DNA from 2 places in the Nocardiopsis alba genome. Region 1 is predicted to be linked to the other one. Evidence: riboswitches for the same ligand, from Rfam matches in the RefSeq annotation. Region 1 holds a riboswitch; the other holds the start of a gene.

Evidence for each region. Region 1 has a riboswitch for S-adenosylmethionine ahead of thrC (threonine synthase). Riboswitches for the same ligand answer to the same signal wherever they lie in the genome.
Region 2: it holds a riboswitch for S-adenosylmethionine, as region 1 does, so the genes downstream of both, TR33_RS01955 (aminotransferase class V-fold PLP-dependent enzyme) here and thrC (threonine synthase) in region 1, are expected to answer to the same signal.

What each region holds. Positions count from the first base shown of each region.
Region 1 covers NZ_BAZE01000008.1:65,564-76,273, forward strand. Annotated here, with positions in the region: gene TR33_RS15760 (serine hydrolase domain-containing protein) at 1-275, shown strand, start outside; gene otsB (trehalose-phosphatase) at 244-1,089, opposite strand; gene TR33_RS15770 (DUF3263 domain-containing protein) at 1,185-1,469, opposite strand; gene TR33_RS15775 (S8 family serine peptidase) at 1,701-2,867, shown strand; gene TR33_RS15780 (GrpB family protein) at 3,136-3,714, shown strand; gene TR33_RS15785 (alpha,alpha-trehalose-phosphate synthase (UDP-forming)) at 3,790-5,226, opposite strand; SAM riboswitch class I at 5,528-5,666, shown strand; gene thrC (threonine synthase) at 5,680-6,939, shown strand; gene TR33_RS15795 (ubiquitin-like small modifier protein 1) at 6,997-7,275, shown strand; gene groL (chaperonin GroEL) at 7,723-9,354, shown strand; gene zwf (glucose-6-phosphate dehydrogenase) at 9,464-10,710, opposite strand, start outside.
Region 2 covers NZ_BAZE01000001.1:460,916-471,625, forward strand. Annotated here, with positions in the region: gene fmt (methionyl-tRNA formyltransferase) at 1-920, opposite strand, end outside; gene TR33_RS01940 (primosomal protein N') at 1,042-3,216, shown strand; gene TR33_RS01945 (DinB family protein) at 3,241-3,777, opposite strand; gene TR33_RS01950 (SAM-dependent methyltransferase) at 3,768-4,484, opposite strand; gene TR33_RS01955 (aminotransferase class V-fold PLP-dependent enzyme) at 4,737-6,107, opposite strand; SAM riboswitch class IV at 6,172-6,286, opposite strand; gene TR33_RS01960 (DUF3870 domain-containing protein) at 6,502-6,885, shown strand; gene TR33_RS01965 (CaiB/BaiF CoA transferase family protein) at 6,889-8,172, shown strand; gene TR33_RS01970 (acyl-CoA dehydrogenase family protein) at 8,222-9,415, shown strand; gene TR33_RS01975 (nitroreductase/quinone reductase family protein) at 9,516-9,983, shown strand; gene TR33_RS01980 (RelA/SpoT family protein) at 10,075-10,710, opposite strand, start outside.

The DNA.
Region 1 (10,710 bases):
AGGTCCCGGGCTCGTTCATCAGGGAGAGCTGGACGCCGCAGGTGGACGCGGGCAACGGCCTCTCGCGGGGTCTGGGCTGGCTCATCACCCCGGAGGGGGTGGTCTACCACAACGGTTTCACCGGGACGAGCCTGTTCATGCACCCCGAGAGCGGAAGGTACGTGGGCGTGCTCACCAACGCCGTGCACTACGGGCGCGACCGCACCGGGCTGGTGGATCTGCGTACGGCGGCCCGTGCGGCGCTCATTCCACAGGCCCGCGAATCCTCTTCGTGAGTTCGGCGAGGAGTTCGGCCAGACCGGCGGGGCCGGGGACGACCAGGTCGGCCGCGTCGGCCACCTCGGTGACCTCGTCGGAGGAGGAGCAGACGGTCAGGCCGGGCACGTCGCGCTCGCGCAGGGCCGTGACGGCGGCGAAGGCGGGCAGGTCGCCCAGGTCGTCGCCGGCGTAGAGGACGGAACGCGCCGCCCTCTCCTCGACCAGTGAGGTGAGGGCGGCACCCTTGTCCACACCCTGTGGACGGAGCTCGATCACCATCCGGCCCGGCTCCAACTTGAGCTCGGCACGCTCGGCCAGTTCCTTCAAGGGCTCGGCGAGCAGCGCCAAGGCCCGGTCGGGGTCCTCGGCACGCCGTGTGTGCACGGCCAGCGAACGCCCCTTGTCCTCGATCCAGGTCCCGGCGGGGGCTCCGGAGGCCTTCACCAGGGCGGGCAGCTCGGAACGGACCAACGCCACCCCGGGCGGCGGGTCGGCGGCGATCACCCGCCCGTCCACCCACCGTTCGGCTCCGTAGTGGCCGAGGACGACGATGCCGGGCACCCGGTCCAGCCCGCCCAACAGCACGGCGGTCTCGGCGGGGCGTCCGGTGATCACGGCGACCGTTCCGACCAGGTCGGCCAGGTCGGTCAGTGCCTCGACGATCCCGGCCTGGGGTGCCGAGTCCCGGGGGTCGGCGACGATGGGCGCCAGGGTGCCGTCGAAGTCGAAGCCGGTCAGCGCCGTAGAGGGGTCGTCCAGCAGCGCCGTCAGGGCGGCGCGTCCGGCGTCGGTCGTGGGGGAGAGCAGGGGTCCGGGCTCGGCCGGGGACATGCGAGGACCTCGTCATCGTCGTCGGTGGGGAACGCCGTGGCGGCCCCGAGCGGGATCACCGTCGGGGCCGTGTGCGCGGGGCACGCCATCGTGGTTCAGAGATGGATTCCCAGGCGGCGGGCGTTGCGCTGCCGCTGTCGGTCGGCGCGCAGGCGGCGCAGCCGCTTGACGGTCATCGGGTCGAAGGCCGCGGCCTCGGGACGGTCGACCAGACCGTTGAGCAGTTGGTAGTAGCGGGTCGCGGAGAACCCGAACTCGTCACGGATCGCCTGCTCCTTGGAGCCCTCGAACTTCCACCACTGGCGTTCGAAGGCGAGGATGCGCTGTTCGCGTTCGGCGAGGGCCGACCGGCCGTCTTCGGCCGGACCGATATTCGGCATAGGACACCCCCTGGACGGGTCTTCGGTTGGTCCGGATCGGCGCGACTCATGCTAGCGACTCGACATGCCGTATGAGGAGCGCAAACCCTAGGACTGGCAGCAGAGATACAGTTGCCTTCCCTACCCTGCACAGTACTTGTCCAAGCCGGAATCGTGTGCGCATGACAGAATTGCGAGGGTCCGGGGGAGGGCCCGGCGGAACGCCGACCGCAACGTTCGAGGGAGCCTGACGTGCTCGGGGGCAACAGCCGTAGCAGGACATACAAACGCCATCTGCTGGGCGTCGTGGCGGGGGCCTGCGCGTCCCTGGCCGTGCTGGGGGGAACGGCGGCTCCCGCGGCCGCGGACATTCCCGACTTCAGACCCGAGCAGTGGGCTCTGACGTCCATCGGCGCTCAGGAGGTCTGGGAGCGGACCGAGGGCCGCGGTGTCACGGTGGCCATGCCCGGTGCCTCCGTGGACGAGGAACACCCCGACCTGCGCGACAACGTCGAGATCGACACCGAACTCGGTGAGAACGGGACCGCGAATCAGCAGGGTACGGCCGCGGCCGCCCTGGTGGTGGCGCACGGCCACGGCATGGACGCCGACGGCGGTGTGCTGGGAGTGGCACCGGAGGCCTCCGTCCTGGCGATCCCCACCGAGGGGGACCTGTCCAAGGCGGTCCGGCACGCGGTGGAGAGCGGGGTCCAGGTGATCCTGCTGCCCAGGGCCGGTGACGGGAGCGAGGCGCTGCTGGAGGCCACGGCCTTCGCCACGGATCGCGACACCCTGGTGGTCGGCCCGGCCGGTGGTGAGGAGGACCCCAACGTTCTGGCCGTGGCGGGGGTGGACCAGAACGGGGGACTCGTACCGGAGTCGCCCGACGCCTCCCTCATCGACCTGACCGCCCCCGGCGTCGAGCTGGAGACCGCGGGCCCGGACATGGGACAGACCCAGGTGGACGGCGCGCCCTACGCGGCGGCCATCACCGCCGGAGCGGCGGCCCTTCTCACCGCCGAGTACCCGCAGCTGGACCCGGCGCAGCTTCGCGACGCCATGGTCGAGGGCTCCCAGGAGGGGAGCGGCGGCCTGCCCACGCTGCACGTGGAGTCGGCGATGGCCCGCGCCTCGGGCGAGGCGCAGGACATCCCGCTCATCGACGAGAACCTGGTGCAGGAGGACCAGGGCGTGCACATCCCGCTCTGGATGTGGTTCGCCCTGATCGGCCTGGTCCTGGCGATCATCGTGCTGGGCCTGGTGCTGTGGGTGCGTCGCAGCTCGGCGGACCCGTACGGGGTCAAGGCCGAGCGCGAGGCCGAGGAGGAGGAATTGGCGCTGGAGCGCGCCGCCCAGGCCCGTGAGGGGGAGCGGCCGTCGCGACGTAGGAAGGGCGGCCGTCGCCGCAAGAGCAAGTAGTCGGCGCTATGACCGACGACGAACGGGGTGCCTCTCGGGGTGCCCCGTTCGTCATGTGAGGGGTGGGGGAACGGGGAGAAGAACGGGTCGGCGCGTTCCTTCCGAACAGTGCGAAAGTTGGTTCCGCGTACCGTCATAAAAACGGAGAAAAGCGTCATAGCCGACGGTCAACCCAGGTCAACAGTCCGTCATCGAGGAAATGCGCGTGCATATGTAAGCCACGTGAGAGGTCTTGACTCGCGCATCACCAGGGACAAGGCTGTGTGGAATGTCCTCCCTGAAGTCCCCCTCGCTTCCCTCTCGCGGCGAGCCCCGGCCCGGACCGACCCCACAGGGCCCGGTGAACGGGCGGATCGCCATCGTCCCCCACGACCCCAAATGGCCCTACCTGTTCCGGCAGGAGGCCGACCGGATCCGCGGCGCCCTCGGCGAACGCGCCCTCACCATCGAACACGTCGGCTCCACCGCCGTGCCCGGGCTGGACGCGCGCCCGTGCATCGACGTCCTGATGGTGGTGGACGATCCCGACGACGGCTCGACCTACCTGCCGGAGTTGGAACGGGCCGGCTACAGCATGTCCGTCCGCAGCACGGACCGCGTCGAATACCGGCTTCTGAAGGGTTCCCGGGTCAACGTGAACCTGTTCGTCTTCTCCGAGAACTGCGCCGAACCGCGACGTATGCGCGCGTTCCGCGACCTTCTCATCGCCGACGAGGAGGCCCGCGAGCGCTACGCGGCGTTCAAGCGGGAATTGGGCGAACGCACCTGGGAGCGGCTCCAGGACTACATCGACGCCAGGAACGGGATCGTCGCCGAACTCATGGCCCGGGTGCCCGACGCCGAATGAGGCCCGGTTCGGACGGGTGACGGACACGGAACGGGCCCCGAAGGTCCAGGACCCGTTCCGGTGGAGACGGTCGACTCAGCCCAGGGAACGGAGCTGGTCCTCGAACCAGCGGCGCGGAGGCAGGGCCACCGCCGCCTCGGCCAGACGCTCCCGGCGCTTGCGCCGTTCCTCCTCGGGCATCGTCAACGCGGTGTGCAGCGCCTCGGCGGTGTCCAGCGTGTCGTAGGGATCGACCAGCAGGGCGGCGTCGCCCAGCTCGTCGGCGGCCCCCGCCTCACGGGAGAGCACCAGGGCGCAGTCGCGTTCGGACAGCACCGGGCCCTCCTTGGCGACCAGGTTCATGCCGTCCCTGATGGGGTTGACCAGCAGCACGTCCGCGAGCTGGAACGAGGCGAGGGACCGGGGGTAGTCGTCGTCGACCTCCAGGATCACCGGGGTCCACTCGGCGGTCGAGAACTCCTCGTTGATCTCCTTGGCGGTCCGCAGCACCGACTCGGTGTAGGCGCGGTACTCGGGCACGTCGCCCCGGCTGGGGTAGGCGAACGCCAGATGGGTGACCCGGCCCCGCCACTCCGGGCGCGCCGTCAGCAGCTCCCGGTAGGCCTCCAGCCCGCGCACGATGTTCTTGGACAGCTCGGTCCGGTCCACACGCACGATGAGCCGGGTATCCCCGACCAGGTCGAGCAGGGTACGCCGGCGTTCGGCGACGGCCGGCTCGGCCGCGCTCTCGCGCAGCAGGTCCTCGTCGGCGCCCAGGGCGTGCACGCCCACCTCGATCACCCGGCCGCCGTGCTCCACGGTGCGTCGTTCGAGATCGACGTCGGCACGCAGGATCTCGGCGCAGCAGCGCAGGAAGGCGTCGGCCCAGCGAGGGCTGAGGAAGCCGAGGTGGTCGGCGCCGAGCATGCCCTCCAGCAGTTCCCGCGCCACCTGTGAGGGCAGCATCCGGAAGTACTCCGGCGGGGCCCAGGGTGTGTGCGAGAAGTGCGCGATGCGCAGGTCGGGGCGGCGGTTGCGCAGGATGTGGGGGACCAGGGCCAGGTGGAGGTCCTGGACGGCCACGCGGGCGTTGACGGCGGCCCCGGCCACCAGCGCGTCGGCGAAGGCCTCGTTGTAGGCGCGGTAGTGCCCCCACTGTTCTCGGAAACGTGAACCGAAGGACGGCTTGTTGGGGGTGTCGTACATCATGTGCTGCACGAACCACAGGGTCGAGTTGGACACGTCGGTGTAGGCGCCGGTGAGCACGTCCGCCGGGATGTCCAACATGTGGACGCTCATCCCGCCCAGGTCGTGAGTACGGTCCAGCCGCGCTCCCGGGGCCTCACCGGCGGCGCGCCGGTCGGAGTCCGAGAGGGCGGCGCAGACCCAGAGGGAATCGATCCCGGTGGCCACCGAGATCATCCCCGAGACCAGGCCGCCGCCTCCCCGTCGGTGTTCCAGGGAGCCGTCGGCCGTGGTGGAGAAGGAGACCGGCCCTCGGTTCGAGGCGATGAGGATCTGTGCCTTGTCCACGTCTTGGTCCTCTCAGGAGCGCGTGCGGATGGTGGGACGGTGGGTCCACGTGGAAGGGGCGCCCGGACGAGGGACGCATCCGTAGGTCTCGCCTGCGGGCCCCGGATCCAAACACGGCCAAGGTCCCTCGGGACGCGGTCGCACCACGGAGAACGCCGGAAGCCCGCTCCGACAAGGTCGTCTCAAGTTGTATTGAAATATGAGACGCGAGTGTAATACGGGTCACCCTCGATGGAAAACCGGGCGATACGTCCGTTACAGTGGCGGTGCGTTCTCCGAGGAGAGAGCCACAATTTCATATTGCTCATCCAGAGGGGTGGAGGGACCGGCCCTGCGAAGCCCCGGCAACCATCTCGTCATGTGGACACGCGTTCGTGTCCCGGTCGAGGCAGGTGCCAACTCCGGCCTGGGGTCAAGGTGGCCACCAGGAAAGATGAGGGGAGACGCCTCGCCATGGCGATTGCCGCCACTGAACCCACCGCCGTCCGCGCCTTCGGCCCGGGGACCGCCCTCTCCTGTCGGGAGTGCGGCGAACGCTACGAGCTCTCGCCGATCTTCGCCTGTGGCTTCTGTTTCGGCCCCCTCGAGGTCGCCTACGACTTCGGGAACGTCTCCCGTGAGGAGATCGAGAGCGGCCCCAAGAACATCTGGCGCTACCGCTCCCTCCTGCCGGTCCCCGACAACGTGGCCGATCTCCCCAACATGAACCCCGGCCTGACCCCCCTGGTCCGCGCCGACCGTCTGGCCGCCGAACTCGGCCTCTCCTCCCTGCACGTCAAGGACGACTCCGGCAACCCCACGCACTCCTTCAAGGACCGCGTGGTCGCGATCGCCGTCGAGGCCGCCCGCACCTTCGGGTTCACCACCCTGTCCTGCTCCTCCACCGGCAACCTCGCCGGAGCGGTCGGCGCCGCCGCCGCCCGGGCCGGCTTCGAGTCCTGCGTGTTCATCCCCGCGGGGCTCGAGGAGGGCAAGGTCGTCATGGCCGCGGTCTACGGCGGCAAGGTCGTCGCGATCGACGGCAACTACGACGACGTCAACCGCTTCTGCTCCGAGCTCATCGGCGACCCGGCCGGCGAGAGCTGGGGCTTCACCAACGTCAACCTGCGGCCCTACTACGCGGAGGGCTCCAAGACGCTGGCCTACGAGATCGCCGAACAGCTCGGCTGGCGGCTGCCCGACCAGATCGTCATCCCGATCGCGTCCGGCTCCCAGCTCACCAAGATCGACAAGGGCTTCCAAGAGCTGATCAAGGTCGGCCTGGTCGAGGACCGCCCCTACAAGGTCTTCGGCGCCCAGGCCACCGGCTGCTCCCCGGTGGCCAAGGCCTGGGAGAGCGGCCACGACGTCATCCAGCCGGTCAAGCCGGACACGATCGCCAAGTCGCTGGCCATCGGCAACCCGGCGGACGGGCCCTACGTCCTCGACATCGCCCAGCGCACCGGCGGCTCCATCGAGCACGTGGGCGACGACGAGATCGTCGACGCCATCAAGCTCCTCGCCCGTACCGAGGGCATCTTCGCCGAGACCGCGGGCGGCGTGACCACCGGCGTCCTGCGCAAGCTGGTCCGTGAGGGGAAGCTCGACACCGAGGCGGAGACCGTCATCGTCAACACCGGCGACGGGCTCAAGACCCTCAACGCGGTCGACGCGGGCGTCACCGCCACCATCAAGCCCTCGCTGAAGGCGTTCACCGAGGCCGGGCTGGCCTGACGGTCACCTCCCCGCCCGCCTTTCGCCACCGCACTCACAGACCAGGAGAACCACCACATGAGCGCCAGCGTTCGCGTCCCCACCATCCTGCGCACCTACACCGGTGACGCCTCCGAGGTCAGCGCCGAGGGCTCCACCCTCGCCGAGATCCTCGACGACCTGGAGGCCAACCACCCGGGCATCCGCGCCCGCATCCTCGACGACAACGGCAAGGTACGCCGCTTCGTCAACGTCTACGTCGGCGACGAGGACGTCCGTTTCGAGAAGGGCCTTCAGACGGAGGTCAAGGACGGTCAGCAGGTGTCGATCATCCCGGCCGTGGCCGGAGGCTGCTGAGCCCGAGGTTCCACGCCTCGCATGAGCATGAGGGGCGGACGTCTCGCCGAGACGTCCGCCCCTTCGTCGTGGGACCCGGCTCGTGAGGCCCGGGTGAATCGGGGGGTGCAGGAGGGTGCGGCCGGGGTCGCTCCTGGGTAGGAGGTCACGGAGCGGCCGATCCTCCCTGTTCGCCCACCGCTCAAAACGCCCGGAACGAGGCATGTTCCTCCAGGTGACGGGTGTTCCTCCGGCTGTGGAAATCGTGACCACATCGTTTGCACTCTCCATGGGCGAGTGCTAAAAAGGTGACTGGTTAGCACTCACCTTTGTCGAGTGCTAACCGGATCGAGGCTGCGAGATCACGGGCCTCCGACGGAAGGGTGTCGGGGGAACGCGGTCGTCCGTCGCGGGCGCAGGCCTCGTCCCCGTCGCGTATCAGCCCGGTCACGGGAGGACAAGAACTCAATGGCAGCCAAACTGATCGCGTTCGACGAGGAGGCCCGTCGCGGCCTCGAGCGTGGCATGAACCAGCTCGCGGACGCCGTGAAGGTCACCCTCGGTCCCAAGGGCCGCAACGTCGTTCTGGAGAAGAAGTGGGGCGCCCCCACGATCACCAACGACGGTGTCTCCATCGCCAAGGAGATCGAGCTCGAGGACCCGTGGGAGAAGATCGGGGCCGAGCTGGTCAAGGAGGTCGCCAAGAAGACGGACGACGTCGCCGGTGACGGTACGACCACCGCCACCGTCCTGGCCCAGGCCCTCGTCCGCGAGGGTCTGCGCAACGTCGCCGCCGGCGCCAACCCGGTCGGCCTCAAGCGGGGCATCGAGGCCGCCGTCGCCCGCATCAACGAGGAGCTCGGCAACCTCTCCAAGGACGTCGAGACCAAGGAGCAGATCGCCTCCACCGCCTCCATCTCCGCCGGTGACACCCAGATCGGTGAGACCATCGCCGAGGCGATGGACAAGGTCGGCAAGGAAGGCGTCATCACCGTCGAGGAGGGGCAGACCTTCGGGCTCGAGCTGGAGCTCGCCGAGGGCATGCGCTTCGACAAGGGCTACATCTCGCCCTACTTCGCCACCGACCTCGAGCGCATGGAGACGGTCCTCGAGGACCCCTACATCCTCATCGTCAACTCCAAGATCTCCAACAACAACGAGTTCCTGCCCGTTGTCGAGAAGGTCCTGCAGTCCGGCCGTCCGCTGATGGTCATCGCCGAGGACGTCGCCGACGGCGCCCTCCAGACCCTCGTGGTCAACAAGATCCGCGGCACCTTCAAGTCCGTCGCCGTCAAGGCCCCGGGCTTCGGTGACCGTCGCAAGGCCCAGCTCGGCGACATCGCCGTGCTGACCGGCGGCCAGGTCATCACCGAGGAGGTCGGCCTCAAGCTCGAGAACACCGAGCTGGAGCTGCTGGGCCGCGCCCGCAAGATCGTCGTCACCAAGGACGAGACCACCATCGTCGACGGTGCCGGTGACGCCACCGCCATCGCCGGTCGCGTGAACGAGATCCGCAACGAGATCGAGCGCACCGACTCCGACTACGACCGCGAGAAGCTCCAGGAGCGTCTCGCCCGTCTGGCCGGCGGCGTGGCCGTCATCAAGGCCGGCGCCGCCACCGAGGTGGAGCTCAAGGAGCGCAAGCACCGCATCGAGGACGCCGTTCGCAACGCGAAGGCCGCCGTCGAAGAGGGCATCCTGCCCGGTGGTGGTGTCGCTCTGCTCCAGGCCAGCGTCCCGGCCTTCGAGAAGCTCGACCTGGACGGCGACGAGGCCATCGGCGCCGACATCGTGCGTCGCGCCATCGCCGAGCCGCTCAAGCAGATCGCGGTCAACGCCGGCCTCGAGGGCGGCGTCGTGGCGGACAAGGTCAAGAACCTGGAGCCCGGGTTCGGCCTGAACGCCGCCACCGGTGAGTACACCGACCTGTTCAAGGACGGCGTCATCGACCCGACCAAGGTCACCCGTTCCGCTCTGCAGAACGCGTCCTCGATCGCCGGTCTGTTCCTGACCACCGAGGCCGTCATCGCCGAGAAGCCGGAGAAGGCCGCGGCTCCCGCCGGCGACCCGACCGGTGGCATGGGCGGTATGGACTTCTAAGAGGTCCGAACCTCCGAGGTCCGGATACGCGACCTCGCCCGCGACGACCGGGCGGTCCCCTTCGGGGGTCCGCCCGGTTTCGCCTTTTCCGGGGGCGCTCCCTCGCGGCTCAGTCGATGCCGTGCGGGCGGATCGCGTCGGCGGGCGGATGCCAGCCCGAGGACCCCGGAAGCTCCAGGGACGAGACGGGGCCGTAGGTGCCGCGCTCATAGGTCTCGGGCACGGACGTCAGGTCCACGATCGGGTCGACGATCCGCCACGACTCCTCCACCACGTCGAAGCGCACGAACCTTCCGGGGTCGCCCACCACGGCCCCGCGCAGCACGTTCTCGTAGGCCTCATGACCACGGCCGAGCCGTCGGCCGATGTCGGCGCCGATCGCGATCGGTACCGGGGAATCGCCCTCGGCGCCGGGGGCGTTCAGGGACGTCTCGATGGTCGCCCCCGACCAGGGCTCCAGCTGGAAGCGCACCAGGTCGGCGGGGCCCGGGTAGAGGTCGATCGGGGGCCGCGCGAACTCGACCACCACCTCCCAGGAGGTGAGCGGCAGGTGTTTGCCCGAACGCACGTAGAACGGCACCCCCGCCCACCGCGGGGCGTCCACCCACATGCGCAGCGCGAAGAAGGTCTCCGTGGTGGAACGCGGATCGACCCCCTCCACGTCGAGGTAGCCGTCGTAACGACCCCGCACCACGTCCTCGGGGGTCAGGGTGCGGGTGGCGCGCAGCACCCGCAGTTTCTCGTCCTCGATCGCGGCCGGGTCGGTGGACAGCGGCGGTTCCATGGCCAGGAGGGCGAAGAGCTGCAACAGGTGGTTCTGGAAGACGTCCCGGATCGCCCCGGCCGCGTCGTAGAAGGAGCCCCGGTCCGCCACGCCGAAGTCCTCGGCCATGGTGATCTGCACGTTGTCGACGTGGGCGCGGGACCAGAGCGGTTCGAGCAGGCCGTTGCCGAAGCGGGTCAGCGGCAGGTTGCGCACCGACTCCTCGCCCAGGAAGTGGTCGACCAGGTAGAGACGCTCCTCGGGAAAGCAGGCGAGGAGCCCGTGCCGCAGTCGGCGGGCCGAGGCGAGGTCGTCTCCCAGGGGTTTCTCCACCACCAGGCGGGAATCGTGGGCGAGCCCGCTGTCGGCCAGGGCCCGCGCCACCTCGACGAACAGGGCGGGCGGCACCGCCAGGTAGTGCGCGGTGAACGAGACGCCCCGCAGGGCCTCGCCCAGTCGGGTGTAGGTCTCGTGATCGTCGAGGTCGCCCGAGACCAGGGTCAGCCGGCCGGCCAGGTCGTCGAAGACCGCCTCGTCGATCCGGCCGTCGAGGGCGGTGTCGTGTTCGATGATCGCCTCCCGGGCCCGACGCC
Region 2 (10,710 bases), on a different contig from region 1:
TCGTCTTCGGTGGGGCGCGTCCCCCGGGCCCAGTCCACCGCCGCCATGGCCTTCTTCCCCTGGGGCTGAACCGTGCCGAGTTCGACCGGGTGGGTACTGGTGCCCACCAGGACCCGCTTCTTGTCGACGTGCAGGCGTCCCGGCTCCAGTTCGGGGCGGTCGGCGTCGGTGATCGGACGGACCGGGCCCACCTTCAGCCGGGTGCCGCGGAAGGTCGTCCAGGCGCCGGGGGCCGGCGTGCAGGCCCGGGCGACCCGGTCCACCCGCCGGGCGGGCGCGGTGAAGTCGAGTTCGGCGTCCAGCGGGGTGAGCTTGCTCGCGTAGGAGACGTCGGCCTCCGGCTGGGGCACCGGCGACAGCTCGCCCGAGGCGATGCCGTCGATCGTGCGGAGCAGCAGACCGGCCCCGGACTCGGCCAGCCGTCCCAGGAGTTCACCGCTGGTGTCGGTGGGACGGACCGTCTCTGCCAGGGTGCCGAAGACCGGTCCGGCGTCGAGTTCCTTGACGATCCGGAAGGTGGAGGCCCCGGTGACGTCGTCCCCGTGCAGCAGGGCGTGCTGGACCGGGGCCGCCCCGCGCCACGCGGGCAGCAGGGAGAAGTGCAGGTTGACCCACCCGTGCTCGGGGATGTCCAGGGCGCTCTGGGGCAGCAGCGCGCCGTAGGCGACCACCGGACAGCAGTCGGGGGCGATCTCCCTCAGCCGCTCCAGGAACCCCGGGTCTCCGGCCTTCGCCGGTTTGAGGACCTCGATGCCCTCGCTCTCGGCCAGCTCGGCGACCGGGCTCGCCGACACCTTGCGGCCGCGTCCGGAGCGGGCGTCGGGTCGGGTGACCACGGCGGCGACCTCGTGATCGGAGTCGATCAGTGCCCGGAGCGAGGGCACCGCCACCTCCGGTGTACCGGCAAAGACGAGCTTCATGGTCGGTTCCCCCTCCACAGCGGTTACGGATCACTGTTCTACCAGGGTTCCCGCCGTTCGCCGGTGGTGTCGGATCCCTCGCGCCGTGGGACCGTCGTCGCGATCTGATAGACCATGGATGATGACAGCGCAGTCCGGTGACCCCGATGAGGGCCTCTTCGACCTGCCCGCGGGGGCGAGGAAGGAGACGGCCAAGGAGAAGGCCGCCACCGCGAAGGGGCGGCGTCCGGCCGCGCGCAGGCCCGCCGACCGGCTTCCCATCGCGCGTGTCATCGTGGACACCCCCCTCCCTCATCTGGATCGCCCCTTCGACTACCGGGTGCCCGCCGACATGGACGAGAAGGCCGTACCGGGCTGTCGGGTGAAGGTCCGCTTCAACGGCCGTCAGCTCGCGGGCCTGCTCGTCGAGCGGGTGGAGAGTTCGGAGTTCGCGGGACGCCTGGCCTACCTGGAGACGGTGGTCTCCCCCGAACCCGTGCTCTCCCCCGAGATCCTGGATCTGGCCCGGGCGGTGGCCGACCGCTACGCGGGCACGCTGAGCGACGTTCTGCGTCTGGCCATCCCTCCCCGCCACGCGCGGGTGGAGAAGGAGACCGCGCCCGACGCGAAGACCTCGGACACCGACGACGGAGGCGAGGCCCCCCCGTCGGACACCGCCCCGCCCCCGGAGACGGCCGAGGGCGAAGGGCCCGCCGTCCAAGGGACGGTGGAGGCCGCCGTCCTGGGCATCGACCCGGGGCCGTGGGACGCCTATCCGGAAGGTCCCGCGTTCGTCCGCGCGCTGAGCGAGGGCCGGCCCGCCCGCGCCGTATGGAACGCCCTGCCGGGCACCGACTGGACCGACGCGATCGCGGTGGCGGCGCGGGCCGCCCTGGCCGCGGACCGGGGCACCGTGATCGTGCTGCCCGACGGTCGCGACGTGGCCTCGGTGGACGCCGCGCTCGTCCGGCACCTGGGCGAGGGACGGCACGCGGCGCTCACCGCCGACCTGGGTCCGGCCGAACGCTACCGGCGTTGGCTGTCGGTCCTGCGGGGCGGCGTCCGGGTAGTGGTCGGTACCAGGGCCGCCGTCTTCGCTCCTGTGCGCGACCTGGGTCTGGTGGTGCTGTGGGACGACGGCGACGACGTGCACGTGGAGCCGCACGCCCCCTACCCGCACGCGCGCACGGTGCTGGCCATGCGCGCGCACAAGGCGGGCGCCGGAGCGCTCATCGGTGGACACACCCGCACCACCGACGCCCAACTCCTGGTGGAATCGGGGTGGGCCCATCCGCTGCTCGCCGACCGGGCGACCCTGCGCCGGCGGGCCCCGGTCATCCGTCCGGCCGGGGACGACCGGGAGCTGGCACGGGACGAGGCCGCCCGCTCCGCCCGTATGCCCAGCCTGGCGCTCCGCTCCGCCCGAGAGGCCACCAGGTCGGGACCCGTGCTCTTCCAGGTCCCTCGGAGGGGGTACCTGAACAGCCTGGCCTGCGCCGGATGCCGGGAGCCCGCCCGTTGCGACGCCTGCCACGGCCCGTTGGCGCTGCGCGGATCGCACGCCATGCCCTCCTGCGGCTGGTGCGGGCGTGTGGCCGGACAGTGGGCCTGCCCCGAGTGCGGGGTGACGCGTATGCGCGCCGTCGTGGTGGGGGCCCGCCGTACCGCCGAGGAGCTGGGGCGTGCCTTCCCTTCGTTGGCGGTGCGCACCTCGGGCCGCGAAGAGGTACTGACCCGGGTGCCGGATCGTCCGGCGCTGGTGGTGGCCACCCCCGGCGCCGAACCGACGGTCGAGGGCGACGGCTACGCGGCCGCCGTCCTGTTGGACGGGTGGGCGCTGCTCAACCGGGCCGACCTGCGCGCCTCCGAGGAGACCCTGCGCCGGTGGCTGAACGCCGCCGCCCTGGTCCGTCCCGGAGGCACCGTGGTCGTGTCGGCGGACGCCTCCTCCCCGGTGGTCCAGGCGCTGGTGCGTTGGGATCCGGGCGGTTTCGCCGAACGCGAGCTGGCCGACCGCAGGGGGTTGGGCTTCCCTCCGGCCGTCTCGATGGCCTCGATCACCGGCGGCGCCGAGCACGTGCGCGAGCTTCTGGACCAGATCGCCCTGCCCGAGGAGGCCGAACTGCTCGGACCGGTCCCGATCGACCCCGAACGCTCCGACCAGGGTGGGCAGCCGACCGAACGCGCCCTGTTGCGGGTGCCCCGAGGATCGATCGGCGCCCTGGCCCGGGCGTTGAAGGCGGCCGCCGTGGCGCGCAGCGCCCGCCGTGACGAGCATCTGGCGCAGGTGCGGGTGGACCCGCTCCGGGTGATCTGAGTCCCCCGGATGCGGGCGTCGCTCCTAGCCGAAGTCGGCGCGGTAGAGGTCCCGGAGCAGGGCGACCTCGGCGCCGTGGTGGATCAGCTCCCGGTTCAGGTGCAGGACCAGGACGACCATCGGGAAGGTCGACCACTGGGACGGTTCGGCCGAGCCGACCGGCCGGGCCAGGTCCTCGTCGTCGAGCCGCCCCACGTACTCGGACCAGGTGAGGTAGGCGACGCGCAGGCGTTCGCGGGCCTCGTCGGCGGTCGAGGGCCAGTCGATGGTGTCGCGGTTGGCGGTGCCGTCGCCGAAGTGGCGGTCGATCCGGGTCTCCAGCACGTCGACCACGATGTGGCCGAGCCGCCAGGCGATGGTGGTGACCGGCGGCGGATCGGGTTCGGGATAGGCGCCGTCGGGTGCGTGACGTCCGTCCTCACGCCGGCGCACGGTCCAGCAGTTCTCCACCGGCTCCCAGTAGAACTCCTCGTCGGTGAGCCCCTCGAGACGGGGCCACAGCGAGAAATCCCAGTAGAAGCGGGTCTGAGCGAGGATCTCGCCGTTCCAGTTCACCGCCATCGGCTCGTACCCCTTCCTCGTTCACGGACTCGGCCCAGGCCGGCCAGGATCCCACAGCCCCGGTCGGGCACGTCCTCGTCCGGGTAGGGCCACCAGGTGAGGTCGGCGACCCCGGGCTCGAGCGTGCGGAAGGGGTCGAAGGCACGCTCCAGTTCGGCACGGGAGGCGGTGGAGGTGAGGGCGAGGTAGCCGCCGCCGCGCATGAGGGAGCGCAGGTCGCCGAGGCCATCGGGGGCGGCGCCGGAGGGGAAGGGACGGGTCATCAGAACGGCGACGGGCTCGCCGAAGTCGACGAGCCCGCTGTCACGGAGCCTGCGAAGGAGCGACCTGGTCCCGGAACCGTCACCGGACAGGGCGGTCGCGGTCCCGGAGGAGGCCAGGACGCCCGCGGTGCCCTCGGGGGCGACATGGACGACCCGGGCCTCGGGGGCGGCCTCGCGTATTCGCTCGGTCGTGCCGGGGACCGGACAGCCCCAGTCCACGAACTGGCGTACGCCCGCGTCGGCGCACAGGTAGTCGACGACCCGGCCGAGAAAGGCCTGGTGGAGACGGATCTCCTCGGCCCGTGCCGGGTCCGCCGCCGGGCGATCACGGGTGTCGAGTTCGACCACGCGGGGGCGCTGCCCTGGAACCCGGAGGGGTCGACGTTCTCGGAACACGGCCGTGAGACGACCTGCCTCGGGTCCTCGGACGTCCGTCACGATCACGCTCCCCAACCGGTTCGCCTGTGGCGGGCAGGGCGCCGGAGCCGAGGGGACCGGTCGGGTCCCCGACGGTGCGCGCCTTGCCGTCAGGGCCAGATAGTACCGTCTGCGAAAGTGATACCCGACACACCCCCGGGTGAAATGTGTCCTTCTGCTCTCTTCACACGAACCTCGGTCCCGCGTTCGTGCGGGACCGAGGTCCCGAGGGCCGCGTCGGAGCGTCCCGGACCGGACGGAGCGGGTCTCGGAGGGGGTTCAGAGCGTGGCGCGCGGGTCCGGGGCGGGGACGAGGCGACCGTCGAGGTCGACGTACTCCCAGCGCGGACCGCGGGCGACGAGATCGGCTACCGCGCCGACCAGACGGTCGACGTGCTCCTCGGTGGTCCCCACGCCGAGGCTGGCGCGGACCGCCTGGTCGTGCCCCTCGGGGAGCAGGTGGTCGGTGAGCGGGTGGGCGCAGAACAGGCCGTCGCGCACCCCGATGCCGTACTCCGCCGACAGGGCGGCGGCCAGCAGGCCCGCGGGCAGCCCGTCGACCACGAAGGAGACGATGCCGACCCGTTCGTGCTCGGCGTCCCACAGGGTCAGCTCGTGCACCCCGTCGATCTCGGCGAACCCCGAACGCAGCCGCTCCAGCAGGACCGACTCACGGATGTGCTGCTCGGCCAGGGCCTCGGGGGTGAAGGCGTCACAGGCCGCGGCCAGCGCCACGGCGCCCAGCACGTTGGGGCTGCCCGCCTCGTGCCGGGCCGGCAGGTCGTTCCAGAGGACGTCGTGCTCGCTCACCCGCCGGGTGGCGCCGCCGCCGGACAGGTAGGGGGTGGCCTCGCTCAGCCAGTCGGAACGTCCGGCCAGCACCCCGGATCCGAAGGGGGCGTAGAGCTTGTGCCCGGACAGCGCCACGTAGTCGGCGCCGGTCTCGGCCAGGCTGAACGGCAGGTGGGGCACGTACTGGGCGGCGTCGACCACCACCCGGGCGTCCTCGGCGTGGGCGGCCGCCACCAGCTCGGCGATCGGCCAGATCTCGCCGGTGACGTTGGAGGCCGCCGTCACGCACAGCAGTCGGGGCCCCTCCGGCGCCGCGCGCAGGGCCTCGCGCGCGGCCTCGACGGCGGCCTCGGGGCTCTCGGGCAGCGGCAGCCGCACCACCCGGCCGGAGCGGGCCGCGGGGTGCTCCCAGGGGAGCAGGCTCGCGTGGTGCTCGGACTCGAAGACCACCACGGTGCAGCCCTCGGGGACGGAGCGGGCCAGCAGGTTGAGGGCGTCGGTGGTGCCGCGGACGAAGACCACGGCGTCGGTGTCCGGGCGTGCCCCCAGGAAGCGGGCGACGCTGCGCCGGGAGCGTTCGTAGGCCTCGGTGCTGACCTGGGAGTGGTGACCCGCGCCCCGGTGCACACTGGCGTAGAACGGCAGGGCCGTGGAGAGGGCGTCGGCGACGGCGGTCAGACAGGGGGCGCTGGCCGCGTAGTCGAAGTTGGCGTAGTCGACGCGCTCGCCGGTGATCAGGGGGACACCACCGTCCGCGGTGACGATCGAACGGTCGGCGGAGGCCGGGCGGGAGGCCGGGTGGGGCACTCCGTCGGTACGGCCGGCACGGGCGGGGTCGAACGGGATGACAGTGGTCATGAGGGCACCTCTTCTGTGGGTCGGGGGACCCACAGGGCATGGCTCCGCATGGCTCAGCCTCAGGGGTCCGCGCTTGTCTGACACGGTCGTGTCGGGACCTGGTCCTCACCCGGGGCACCCCACCGCGGAAGGAGGGTTGCCGGCCAGCAAGCCGGGGCTTGACGCTGGCACTCGTGACCTGTGCGGAAATGTAACACAACGTTCGGTGAGGGCGCACCCGCGCTCTCCTGTGGTCTGGAACACCTCCCTGCTTGACATCGAGAGGAGCCACTGGGCCATACTGTTCCCGAACTGCCCTCACGTCGCGGGTGTCCGGTTTCCCCCGGCCGCCCTTCAGGCGCGAGACTCCAGTCCATCGGAGTTTTCGCATGCCCGCAGACGAGAGGTGTGTCCGTTGCACGGCGACGACCGTATTCAGCAGCTCTTCCGCAACCCCAGGGTTGTGCTCATCTCCGGCTACGCCCGTCTTCCCGACTCGGTGGCGAGCCATTCCCAGTACCAGCGGCTCGGTGTCGTGCTCGCGGTGGACTCCGCGGACGGCCGCATCGTCGCCGCGGACACCACCCTGCTCACCGACCTGGCCAAGGACTTCTTCCGTGCCCTGGTGGAGGGCGCCTCGGTGACCGAGGACATCGCGGAGATCGTCCATCGGGTCCAGACACGGTACGCGGGCCAGTCGGGCGCCGCGCTCACGACGGCCCTGCGTCGCTGCCTGGAGACCTACTACCAGTTGCGGGACGGCGACCAGCTTCCCGTTGCCCCCGACGGCGAGGAGTGACCCTTGACCACCAGTCCCGAACCCTCCACGACCGACGCGCCCCTGCCCCTGGCGGGGGTCCGGATCGCCGATCTGTCCCGGGTCCTGGCCGGCCCCTACGCGACCATGTTGTTGGCGGACATGGGCGCCGAGGTCGTCAAGATCGAACAGCCCGGGCGAGGAGACGACACCCGTTCCTGGGGGCCGCCCTACGCCGCGCCCACCGAGGAGCACGAGGCCGCGCACTCCCCCGGCGAGGCCGCCTACTTCCTGTCCGTCAACCGGAACAAGCGCAGCCTGGCCGTGGACCTGAAGGACCCCGAGGGTCTGGCCGCGGTGCAGGAGCTGTGCGCCTCCTCCGACGTGGTCATCCAGAACTTCCGTCCGGGGGTGATCGACCGTCTGGGCCTGGGCTACGAGCGGATCAGCGAACGCAACCCCGCGGTCGTGTACTGCTCGGTGAGCGGTTTCGGCCCCGAGCACGAACCGACCGGTCGACCGGGTTTCGACATCGTCGTGCAGGCCGAGAGCGGTCTGATGGCGACCACCGGCCCGGCCGAGGGCCCCGCGAGCAAGGTGGGGGTGGCCCTGACCGACGTGCTCACCGGCCTCAACGCCGCCGTGGGCATCCTGGGGGCGCTCATGCGGGCCCGGGAGACCGGCAGGGGCGAGGAGATCAGCGTCTCGCTGATCAACTCCACCCTCTCCGCCCTGGTCAACCTCGCCCAGCAGTCCCTGGTCACCGATCGGGAGCCCGCGAGGGTGGGCAACGCGCACACCACCATCGTGCCCTACCAGGTGTTCCCGACCGCCGACGCGGAGATCGTGGTGGCCGCCGGGAACGACGCCCTCTACCGGCGCCTGTGCGCGGCGATCGACCGCCCCGACCTGGCCGAGGACCCCCGTTACGGCACCAACCCGGACCGGGTCGCCCACCGTGACGCCCTGATCGACGAACTGTCCAAGGTCCTGCGATCGCGCCCGGCCGACCATTGGATGACGGCCCTGGTCGATGCCGGGGTCCCCGTCGGCCGCGTACGCGGGGTCCTGGACGCCCTGCGCACCGCCGACACCTCGGGCGACGACGTCCTGCGCACCGTCGACCACCCCACCGCCGGCCCGCTCGAACAGGTGCGCGCCGGGTTCCGCATGGCCGGGACCCCCGTACCGATGGCCGCTCCCCCGCTGCTCGGTCAGCACTCCGAGGAGATCCTCACCGAGCTGGGGCTGACACCGGAACGCATCGCCGCGCTCGTCGAACGCGGCGCCGTCCAGCGCACCGACGTCCGTCCCGATACCACCGAATGACCCCCGTACCGACCCCGCACAGCACAGAGTCACGAGAGGACATCCGCCCATGAGCGACCCCCGACACAAGGCCGCCGCCCCGGACCCGTACGACTTCCTGGCGGTCGACTCCGAACTGTCCGACACCGAACGCGACGTGCGCGACGCCGTCCGCGGATTCGCCTCCCGCGAGCTCCTGCCGCACGTCGCCGACTGGTTCGAGGCCGGCACCCTGCCCGACCCGCGTGGTCTGGCCAAGGCCTTCGGCGACCTCGGTGTCCTCGGCATGCACCTGGAGGGCTACAGCTGCGGCGGTTCCAGCGCCGTCGCCTACGGTCTGGCCTGCCGAGAGCTGGAGGCGGTCGACTCCGGTCTGCGCAGCTTCGTGTCCGTGCAGGGATCCCTGGCCATGGCCGCGATCCACAAGTTCGGCTCCGAGGAGCAGAAGAACGAGTGGCTGCCGCGCATGGCCGCCGGCGACGCGATCGGCTGTTTCGGTCTGACCGAGCCCGACTCGGGCTCCGACCCGGGCTCGATGCGCACCCGTGCCCGTAAGGACGGCTCCGACTGGGTCCTCGACGGCACCAAGATGTGGATCACCAACGGTTCGGTCGCCGACGTCGCCGTGGTGTGGGCCGCCACCGACGAGGGCATCCGCGGGTTCGTCGTGCCCACCGACACCCCCGGGTTCACCGCCAACGTCGTGCACAAGAAGCTGTCCCTGCGCGCCTCCATCACCTCCGAACTGGTCCTGGAGGGCGTGCGTCTGCCCGAGGACGCGGTGCTGCCCTCCTCCAAGGGGTTGGGTTCCCCGCTGTCCTGCCTGAACGAGGCCCGGTACGGGATCGTGTGGGGCGTGGCCGGCGCCGCCCGCGCCTGCTACGAGGCGGCCCGCGAGTACTCGCTCACCCGTGAGCAGTTCGGAAGCCCCATCGGCGGTTTCCAGCTCACCCAGCGCAAGCTGGCCGACATGGTCGTGGACGTCAACCACGCCGGCATGACGGCGCTGCGCATCGGCCGACTCAAGGACCGGGGCGAATGCCACCACAACCACGTCAGCTTCGGTAAGTTCGCCAACGTGGCGGCGGCCCAGCGGGTGGCGTCCGTCTCGCGCGGGCTGCACGGGGCCAACGGCATCACCCTGGAGTACCCGGTGATGCGCCACATGGTGAACCTGGAGACCGTCGCCACCTACGAGGGGACCGAGGACATCCACGCGCTGAGCATCGGTCAGGCCGTCACCGGGATCTCCGCCTTCCGCTGAGGACTCGTCCGTTCCTGTGCCGGATCTCGCCGATTCCCGGGTGTCATCGGAGGCCGTCACCCACCACAATGGGGAACAGCCGAGTGAGGGAGTAGCCCAGATGGTGAACGAACCGACCAAGCGGTTCGAGGCGACGAGGCTGCGCCGTGTCGCCGACGCGGTCGTCAGCGGCTTCGTCAAGTACGGGGTCTGCCCGCCGGAGATGCACCTGCTCACCACCCGGGGGCGCAGGTCCGGGTTCTTGCGGACCACTCCGGTCAGTGTGCTGGACGGCGAGAACGGCCGGTACCTGGTCTCCCCGTACGGCGAGGTGAACTGGGTGCGCAACCTGCGCAAGGACGGTTTCGCGACCCTGCGTCGGGGTGGTTGGATCGAACTGGTGAGCGTGCGGGAGGCGGCCCCCGAGGAGGCCGGTCCGGCGCTGCGCGAGTATCTGGATCACGGCCGCGCCGCGATCGTGGCCCCGTACTTCGACGCCCCGCCGGAGGCCCCGGTGGAGGCGTTCGTGGCCGAGGCCGATCGGCACCCGGTCTTCCGGATCGTGCGGTCCACGACCATCCGGATCTGAACCGGACACGGGAAGGGCCCCGGCCACCCCCTCGGGTGGCCGGGGCCTTTCTCTTGTGCGAGGCAGGGCCGCACGAGCGACCCGTCCGCGATCAGTTGCGCACGCGGAAGACGTCGTAGACGCCGTCGACCCCGCGCACCGCGCGCAGGACACTGCCCAGGTGGGTGGGGTCGGCCATCTCGAAGGTGAAACGGCTCTGCGCCACCCGGTCCCGACTGGTCTGCACGGTGGCCGACAGGATGTTGACGTGCTGGTCGGACAGGACCCGGGTGATGTCCGACAGCAGCCGGGCCCGGTCCAGCGCCTCCACGTGCAGGGCCACCAGGAACATGGAGTCCTCGGTGGGCCGCCACTCGACGTCGACCATGCGCTCCCGGTCCAGGCTGGCGGCGTTGGCGCAATCGGCCCGGTGCACCGACACCCCGTTGCCCCGGGTCACGAAACCGACGATCTCGTCGCCCGGGACGGGGGTACAACACTTGGACAGACGCGCCCACACGTCCCCGTCGCCGGCCACGACCACGCCCGGGTTGCCCGAACGCTGTCGACCGGCCGCGGCCTTGGAGGGCAGGGAGGACTCGGCGATGTCCTCGGTATGGCTGTCCAGGCCCCCCATGGCGTCGACGAGCTTGCCGACGATGCTCTGCGCGCTGACCTGGCGCTCCCCCACCGCCGCGTAGAGCGAGTCCACGTCCGGATAGCGCAGGTCCCCGGCCAGGGCGATGAG